3 regions of the Bacillus halotolerans genome follow, and region 3 is predicted to be linked to each of the others. Evidence: predicted binding sites of a transcription regulator. Region 3 holds the regulator's gene; each other region holds the start of a gene.
What was found. Region 3 encodes Rex, which represses fermentation and respiration genes when NADH is low (regulators of the CRP and FNR family bind a similar motif). Its sites were predicted from a motif close to TTGTGAAATATTTCACAA; they were not measured.

Region 1: the regulator Rex is predicted to act here: its motif matches at 1,555-1,572, upstream of DIC78_RS12290 (nitrate/nitrite transporter).
Region 2: the regulator Rex is predicted to act here: its motif matches at 1,200-1,217, upstream of DIC78_RS12310 (nitrate reductase subunit alpha).

The regions. Positions count from the first base shown of each region.
Region 1 is NZ_CP029364.1:2,403,474-2,406,605, forward strand. Features, by position in the region: gene argS (arginine--tRNA ligase) at 1-1,501, shown strand, start outside; gene DIC78_RS12290 (nitrate/nitrite transporter) at 1,636-2,823, shown strand; gene DIC78_RS12295 (fumarate/nitrate reduction transcriptional regulator Fnr) at 2,934-3,132, shown strand, end outside.
Region 2 is NZ_CP029364.1:2,407,370-2,410,501, forward strand. Features, by position in the region: gene DIC78_RS12300 (YwiC-like family protein) at 1-506, opposite strand, end outside; gene DIC78_RS12305 (cyclic nucleotide-binding domain-containing protein) at 650-1,126, shown strand; gene DIC78_RS12310 (nitrate reductase subunit alpha) at 1,282-3,132, shown strand, end outside.
Region 3 is NZ_CP029364.1:1,353,635-1,356,766, reverse strand. Features, by position in the region: gene DIC78_RS06825 (ABC-F family ATP-binding cassette domain-containing protein) at 1-731, opposite strand, end outside; gene moaC (cyclic pyranopterin monophosphate synthase MoaC) at 858-1,370, shown strand; gene DIC78_RS06815 (redox-sensing transcriptional repressor Rex) at 1,367-2,014, shown strand; gene tatAY (sec-independent protein translocase protein TatAY) at 2,036-2,209, shown strand; gene tatC (twin-arginine translocase subunit TatC) at 2,216-2,974, shown strand; gene DIC78_RS06800 (DUF4305 domain-containing protein) at 3,020-3,132, opposite strand, start outside.

The DNA.
Region 1 (3,132 bases), 1.0 Mb from region 3:
CGCGAAAAAAGCGCCGCGCCAAATCGCTGAGGAAATTGTCGCTTCTTTTGATAAAGGAAAGGCTTCTATTGAAAAGCTTGATATCGCCGGTCCTGGTTTTATCAATTTCTATATGAACAATCAATATTTAACGAAGCTGATCCCGTCTGTATTGGAAGCGGGAGACGCGTATGGAGAAACAAACATCGGAAACGGCGAACGCGTTCAAGTGGAATTCGTATCTGCAAATCCGACGGGGGACCTTCACTTAGGCCACGCGCGCGGTGCGGCTGTCGGCGATTCCTTGTGCAATGTGCTTGCAAAAGCGGGTTACGATGTGAGCCGCGAATACTACATTAACGATGCCGGAAACCAGATTAACAACCTGGCGCTTTCTGTAGAAGTCCGTTACTTTGAAGCGCTTGGACTGGAAAAACCGATGCCGGAGGACGGCTACCGAGGTGAGGATATCATTTCAATCGGAAAGCGTCTCGCTGAGGAATACGGCGACCGTTTCGTCAACGAAGAAGAAAGCGAACGCCTCGCATTTTTCCGTGAGTACGGTTTGAAATACGAGCTGGAGAAGCTTCGCGTAGACTTGGAAAACTTCCGCGTGCCGTTTGACGTGTGGTATTCTGAAACATCACTGTACCAAAACGGAAAAATCGATAAGGCGCTGGACGCGCTGCGTGAGAAAGGCCATGTCTATGAGGAAGACGGTGCGACTTGGTTCCGTTCCACAACGTTCGGAGATGACAAAGACCGCGTACTGATCAAAAAGGACGGCACATACACATACCTGCTTCCTGATATCGCCTACCATAAGGACAAGCTTGACCGCGGCTTTGATAAGCTGGTCAACGTATGGGGCGCCGACCACCACGGCTACATCCCGCGTATGAAAGCGGCAATCGAAGCGCTTGGCTATGAAAAAGGAACGTTGGAAGTAGAAATCATTCAGCTCGTGCACCTTTACAAAAACGGCGAGAAAATGAAAATGAGCAAACGGACGGGGAAAGCGGTAACGATGCGCGACCTGATTGACGAAGTTGGCCTGGATGCCGTGCGTTATTTCTTCGCGATGCGCAGCGCTGACACGCATATGGATTTTGACTTGGATCTTGCTGTATCAACATCTAACGAAAACCCTGTGTATTATGCGCAATACGCACATGCCCGCATTTGCAGCATGCTTCGCCAAGGGGAAGAGCAAGGACTTAAGCCGGCGGCAGACCTTGATTTCAGCCCTATTCAATCAGAAAAAGAATATGATCTGCTGAAAACAATCGGCGGTTTCCCAGAGGCAGTGGCGGAAGCGGCGGAAAAACGAATTCCGCACCGTGTGACGAATTATATTTATGACTTGGCTTCAGCTCTGCACAGCTTCTACAATGCGGAGAAAGTCATCGACCCTGAAAACGAAGAGAAAAGCCGCGCGCGCTTAGCTTTAATGAAAGCAACGCAAATCACGCTGAACAACGCGCTTCAATTGATCGGCGTATCGGCTCCTGAAAAAATGTAACCAAGCTGAAAGGACAAAGCCAGAGGGCTTTGTCCTTTTTTTGTTAAAAAATCGTGTGATATAGTTCACAATCTTCTTCGCCGAGTTTTTGTATGATAAGGCTGATTATTGAATCAGTGAAAGGGGCAAGCCGAATGATTAACCGTCAACACTTTCAATTATCGCTGCAGTCATTAAGCTTGGTGGCAGGGTTTATGGTTTGGGTGCTGATTTCGTCACTTATTTCCCAAATCACATTAGATATTCATTTGAGCAAAGGCGAAATTTCCTTGGTAACGGCCATACCCGTTATATTAGGATCGCTTCTCCGCATTCCGCTGGGGTATTTGACCAACAGGTTTGGCGCGCGGATCATTTTTATGATCAGCTTTATATTGCTTTTATTCCCTGTATTTTGGATCAGTATTGCAGATTCCCTGTTTGATTTAATCGCGGGCGGTTTTTTCTTAGGGATTGGGGGAGCCGTTTTTTCCATTGGGGTTACATCTCTTCCGAAGTACTATCCTAAAGAAAAACATGGCGTTGTAAACGGTATTTACGGTGCCGGGAATATCGGAACCGCGATCACTACATTTGCAGCTCCCGTGATTGCTCAAGCGGCGGGGTGGAAAAGTACGGTGCAAATGTATATGGCTCTGTTGGCTTTATTTGCTTTGCTGCACTTTTTCTTCGGTGACCGGCATGAGAAGAAAGTGAAGGTGTCCGTAAAGACTCAAATCAAAGCCGTTTACCGAAATCATGTGCTGTGGTTTCTGAGTCTCTTTTATTTTATTACGTTTGGCGCCTTTGTCGCTTTTACAATCTATCTGCCAAACTTTCTTGTTGAGCAGTTTGATCTGAGTCCTGCGGATGCCGGGCTGCGGACGGCAGGTTTTATTGCTGTATCCACGCTGCTCAGGCCGGCGGGCGGGTGGCTGGCTGATAAAGTGAGTCCGCTCCGCATCCTGATGTTTGTCTTTGCCGGCCTGACATTATCGGGCGTCATCCTGTCGTTTTCGCCGACGATCGGCATTTATGCCTTTGGGGCGTTAACGGTTGCGGTGTGCTCCGGGATTGGAAACGGGACGGTTTTTAAACTGGTTCCTTTCTATTTTTCTAAGCAGGCGGGAATCGCCAACGGAGTTGTGTCTGCCATGGGCGGATTAGGCGGCTTTTTCCCTCCGCTGATCCTGGCGAGTGTATTTCAGGCGACGGGACAATACGCCATCGGATTTATGGCGCTTTCGGAAGTCGCGTTAGCAAGCTTTGTCATTGTCATATGGATGTATTGGCAGGAAAGAATGAAAACACACACAGAGAGAAGCGGGCACAGCGTAAACTGACGGGCCGCCGGCGATTGGGGAATTCACGAGATTGTAAGTTTTTTCTGAAAAGCGCAAATGATTTCACGTTACAATAGATACACAACGTGACTTTTCTTCGAGGTGAGCTCATGAACTTTCTCTCTGTTCGAACATCTGATAAGGATCTTATTTCCAGTGATCTTCATCAATTGCTGGAATCCATCAGCACAAAAAGAAAAATCGAAAAACACACATACCTGTTTCGAGAAGGAATGGATGCAGAAGAGCTTTATCTGATTCAGTCAGGACTCATTGAAATCGGGAAGCTTACGGCTGACGGCAAAGACC
Region 2 (3,132 bases), 1.1 Mb from region 3:
CTATTATTCTTCTCCCGGATCACCGACTTCACATAAAATGAACTTCCGATAAAAAACAAAGCAGATTGTGCGAAAATAAACCATGCCCAGCCGTCAAGAGTCTCCGTCCCCAGCCAGCAGCTGGCGAGTCCGCCTGTACAAAAGAATAAGACGCCCGCAAAATCATTCAGCAGCGCTCGTTCATTTTTTAGCCGGGCATAATACACATGAATGAGAAACAGCGGCAGCAAAGAAAAGGCAAGCCAGATAAAAGACGGCTTATGGATGACAGCGGCAAGCAAAAAGCTGCAGGCTGGAAAACTGTAAGAAATTATCCACTTTTGATAGGGTTTGATTTGTTTCTTTTTTAATGCCAGCGTAACAGGATAAACAGCCAAATAAAGAAAAAGCCAGCCTAAAAATAGGGGTATATGCCAAAGAACCGCTCCTCCCTTCACCATACCGAGGCAAAACGGAATCAGCAGCATGGCCCAAGCGCCGTGCTGCTTCGGAATAAGCGCCTTCATCGAAACACTCCTTTCTTGTTTCATTATAAAAGCAAAAATACCGCCAATAAGTGACATTCATCATATCATCTGTGAAATACATCACTGCTGTCATGGATCGGCCGGGCTACACTAAAGCTATCCTTAGCACAGGAGGCTTCCCTATGAATCAGTGTGACTATTTATTTTTTTTGAAACAACTTCCTATGTTTAATGAAGTGCCTCTATCCATTGTCGAAACATTGCTGAATAACGGGACGTTTATCCGCGGTTCATGTGATCAGGATCCATCTTTTCTCCATTCTCAATCCATTTATATTGTATTAAAAGGCAGTATTCGTTTTATTGACAGCAGGCTGCCTGAAGGGTCGCAAACCGTTGCGCTGTGGGAAAAAGGCGATGTGTTTCCCATCGATCAAAAAGGCGGGATGTTTTTATCTCCATTCATTTCAGTCCGAACATCCGATGACATTCTTATGCTCAATATCCCTTTTTACATATTAAAGAAAATCATGTCCTATTATCCGCAGCTGCAGATGAATTTTCTGGTGATGCTCCAGCAAAATGTCTTTTTCTCTTATGAGCTGTTTTTGCGATACATGCATAGATCTCAGGACGAAAACGCTGAGCCCGATTCCTAAAAGGAACCGGGTTTTTTGTTCGGTATTTCCATTCCTTCTTCCTCATGTGAACTTTCTGTGAAAAAAGGGGAGTGTGTGACATAGTTCACAAGGAAACATCCTGCCTCTGTATATAGTGAATTTAGAATACCTGACTCGGAAGGAGTGAAATATTCATGAAAAAAAAGAAAATGAGTCCGTTGTTTAGGAGATTAAACTATTTCTCTCCTATTGAGCATCAATCAAATAAACATAGCCAAACAACCTATGAAGATCGTGATTGGGAGAATGTATACAGAAACAGATGGCAGTACGATAAGGTCGTCCGCTCTACCCACGGTGTCAACTGCACAGGGTCCTGCAGCTGGAATATATACGTGAAAAACGGCATCGTCACGTGGGAGGGTCAAAACTTGAATTATCCGTCAACCGGCCCGGATATGCCTGATTTCGAACCGAGAGGCTGTCCGCGGGGGGCCAGTTTTTCATGGTATATTTACAGCCCGCTCCGTGTGAAATATCCGTACGTGCGCAGTGTGCTGATCAATTTGTGGCGGGAAGCATTGCAGGCTCATCAAAACCCTTTGGAAGCATGGAAATCGATCGTTGAAAATCCGGATAAAGCGAAGTCCTATAAACAGGCGCGGGGAAAGGGCGGCTTTGTGCGCGCTGAATGGCCGGAGGTGCTGAAGCTGATTTCTGCTTCTTTGCTGTATACGGTTATAACATACGGCCCTGACCGGAATATCGGGTTTTCTCCGATTCCGGCTATGTCTATGATCAGCCATGCGTCAGGCTCGCGGTTTATGTCTTTGATTGGCGGCCCTATGCTCAGTTTCTATGATTGGTATGCGGATCTTCCCCCGGCATCCCCGCAAATCTGGGGCGACCAGACAGACGTCCCGGAAAGCAGTGATTGGTACAACTCAGGCTATATCATCACATGGGGCTCCAATGTGCCGTTAACGAGGACGCCGGATGCGCATTTTTTGGCAGAAGCCCGCTATAAAGGCGCTAAGGTCATCTCAATCAGCCCGGATTTCGCGGAATCCTCTAAATTTGCAGATGACTGGCTGAGCATCCGCCAAGGAACAGACGGCGCGCTTGCGATGGCGATGGGTCATGTGATCCTGCAGGAGTTTTACGTTAATCAGAAGACAGAGCGTTTCATAGAGTATGCAAAGCAATATACGGATTTCCCGTTCTTTGTCACTCTAACTAAAGAGGATGGCGTGTATACGGCCGGGCGTTTTCTTCATGCAAAGGACATCGGGCGGCAGACGGAGCATGATCAGTGGAAGCCTGCGGTGTGGAATGAACGTACAAGCGCATTCGCGATCCCGCAAGGAACAATAGGCTCCCGCTGGGACGGCCAAAAGAAATGGAACCTGCACATGATAGATGAAGAAACAGGCGAATCGATTGAACCCCGGCTTTCGGTGCTCGGCATAGAGGACGAAATCGGCACGGTTCGAATCCCTTATTTCTCAAATGAGGGGAACAGAGTGCTTGAGCGAGATCTGCCTATAAAAAAACTGGCGCTGGACAATGAGGATGTGTATGTCACAACCGTATTTGACTTGATTTTGGCTAACTACGGCGTGAATCGGGGGATCGGGGCAAAATCAGCCTGCTCGTATGACGATCCTGAGCCGTTTACGCCAGCCTGGCAGGAGCAGGTGACAGGGATCAAAAAAGAGATGGTCATTAACATTGCCAGGGAATTTGCTCAAAATGCGATCGATACAGAGGGCCGGTCCATGATTATCGTAGGAGCGGGGATCAACCACTGGTTCAACTCAGACACGATCTACCGGGCGGTGTTAAATCTTGTTTTACTGGTAGGCGCCCAAGGCGTAAACGGCGGAGGCTGGGCTCATTATGTGGGACAGGAAAAACTCCGTCCTGCTGAAGGCTGGCAGACGATCGCCAACGCTAAGGATTGGGAGGGGGCGCCAAAGCTGCAAAACGGCACTTCCTTTTTCTATTTTGCGACTGACCAGTGGCGCTACGAGGATCAGCCGGTC
Region 3 (3,132 bases):
TAGTTGCCGTGATACTTTTTGCTTTCTGATCTTGATACCTCGTACACCTGGTTCACCACTTTGTCCAAAAAGTAGCGGTCGTGAGAAACAATCAGAATGGCGCCTGAATAGCCTTGTAAATAATGTTCAAGCCATGTCAGCGTATCAATGTCCAGATGGTTGGTCGGCTCATCTAGAATGAGAAGGTCGGGCTGTGTTAACAGAAGCTTACCCAAGGCCAGTCTTGTTTTCTGACCACCGCTTAGGCTTTGCACCTGTGTTGAATCGTCAAAATGGCTGAAGCCGAGACCGTGCAGCACAGATCTGACATCTGCTTCATATTGATAGCCGCCTTTATCTTTAAATTCCTGCTGAAGGCGGTCGTAGGTTTTCATGATGCTTTCCAGTTCACTTGGGTCAGCTGCCGCCATTTTTTCTTCTATGTTTCGCATTTCTTTTTCCATCGCTTTTAAGTGATCAAAAACAGTCAGCAGCTCTTCTTTTATGGTAAGCTTAGAATCCAAGCCGGTATGCTGGGCCAAATAGCCCATTGTGATATCTTTCGGCTTGATCATTTCACCCTTTTCATATGAAAGGTGACCTGCGATAATTTTAAGGAGTGTAGATTTCCCAGCGCCGTTTCTTCCTACAATAGCGACGCGATCACGGTTTCTGACTTCCAGCTTTATATTGTTTAAAATAGTATCAGCACCAAATGATTTGGAAAGCTGATTAATTTGTAAGATCATCATATTATTTCACCTCTGCTATAATAAGTTAAGTGTAGCTTATGAACCAGAACTCAGCAAACAATACATTGGCCGAATAAGACATAGAGAAGAAAATAGTGTATGATCTGTTTAAGGAGAGTTTTTACTATGAATGGATTTTCTCATTTTAATGAACAGGGCAGAGCCCAGATGGTGGATATCAGCGAAAAATCTTCGACTGTCCGTACTGCGGCGGCTGTATCAAGCGTACACATGAAGAGTGAAGTGTACGAGAAAATAAAAAGCCATGGTATCGGCAAAGGAGATGTACTTGCTGTCGCTCAGGTGGCGGGTATTATGGCTGCGAAACAAACATCAAATATCATCCCGATGTGCCATCCGCTATCCTTGAGCGGGGTCGATATTTCGTTTGACTGGAAAATAAAAGAAACAGAAGTTATACTTCATATAAAAGCACAGGTCAAAACGAAAGGGAGTACAGGTGTGGAAATGGAAGCGCTAACTTCTGCATCGGTGTGTGCCCTTACTGTTTACGATATGTGCAAGGCGCTTGATAAGGGGATGGTCATCGGCCCTACCTGCTTGCTGGAAAAGACAGGCGGGAAAAACGGTGACTTTAAAAGAGAACTATCCGAGTATAATTTGGAGGACCAAAAATGAATAAGGATCAATCAAAAATTCCGCAGGCGACGGCAAAACGGCTGCCGCTTTATTATCGCTTTTTAAAGAATCTGCATGCGTCAGGAAAACAGCGTGTATCATCCGCTGAACTCAGCGATGCCGTAAAGGTTGATTCTGCCACGATTCGCAGGGATTTTTCCTATTTTGGAGCTCTTGGCAAAAAAGGATACGGATATAATGTCGATTATTTGCTGTCATTTTTCCGAAAAACGCTGGATCAGGATGAAATGACAGACGTTATCTTGATTGGTGTCGGAAACTTAGGAACAGCGTTTCTTCACTATAATTTCACAAAAAATAATAACACAAAAATTTCTATGGCTTTTGATATAAATGAGAGTAAAATAGGAACTGAGGTAGGCGGTGTGCCCGTCTTTAACCTCGATGATCTTGAAAAGCATGTAAAAGGCGAATCAGTTGCCATTTTGACAGTGCCCGCAGTTGCGGCCCAATCGATTACCGACAGATTGGTTGCGTTAGGGATCAAGGGTATTCTTAATTTTACGCCGGCCCGTTTGAATGTGCCGGAACACATTCGAATTCATCATATAGATTTAGCTGTAGAGCTTCAGTCACTGGTTTATTTCTTGAAGCATTATTCTGTTTTAGAGGAAATCGAGTAACCGGAAAGGAGGAGCCCAAATATGCCGATCGGTCCTGGAAGCCTTGCTGTTATCGCAATCGTTGCTCTGATTATCTTTGGCCCCAAAAAGCTGCCTGAGTTGGGAAAAGCGGCTGGAGACACACTTCGTGAATTCAAAAACGCTACTAAAGGATTAGCGAGTGATGATGAGGAAAAAAAGAAAGAGAATCAGTAAGTTAGGATGACACAAATGAAAGTGAATCAAATGTCGCTGCTGGAGCATATTGCGGAGCTTCGAAAACGATTGCTGGTTGTGGCGCTGGCGTTTGTCGTTTTCTTTATCGCGGGATTTTTTTTAGCGAAGCCGATTATAGTGTATCTGCAAGAAACGGATGAAGCGAAGGAGCTCACGCTCAATGCGTTTAATCTGACAGACCCGCTTTATGTGTTTATGCAGTTTGCGTTTATCATCGGGATTGTCCTGACTTCGCCGGTTATTCTTTATCAGCTTTGGGCTTTTGTGAGCCCGGGCCTCTATGAAAAGGAGCGCAAAGTAACGCTCAGCTACATTCCGATCTCTATTTTGCTGTTTTTAGCGGGTTTATCTTTTTCCTATTATATTTTATTTCCTTTTGTTGTCGATTTTATGAAACGGATTTCTCAGGATTTGAATGTCACTCAGGTGATTGGAATTAATGAATATTTTCATTTTCTTCTGCAGCTGACGATTCCGTTTGGACTGTTGTTTCAAATGCCGGTCATCCTTATGTTTTTGACAAGGCTTGGAATTGTGACACCGATGTTCTTAGCGAAAATCAGAAAGTATGCGTACTTTACGATGCTTGTGATTGCTGCTCTGATTACACCACCTGAGCTTTTGTCTCATATGATGGTGACTGTTCCGCTCTTGATTTTGTATGAAATCAGTATTTTAATATCGAAGGCTGCCTATCGGAAAGCGCAGAAAAGCAGTGCTGCCGATCAGGACGTTTCTTCTTAGCCAACATAAAAAATCCATTTCTCATAGAAGAGAAATGGATTTTCTTTATTTCTGGTTCTTCTTTATTTTAAATGAAAAGGCGAACATCTTAAAAGAAATGCTGATGTTGTATGCAGCGAACACCATCAGCAGGATGGAGTAAAATGACCACATGCTGC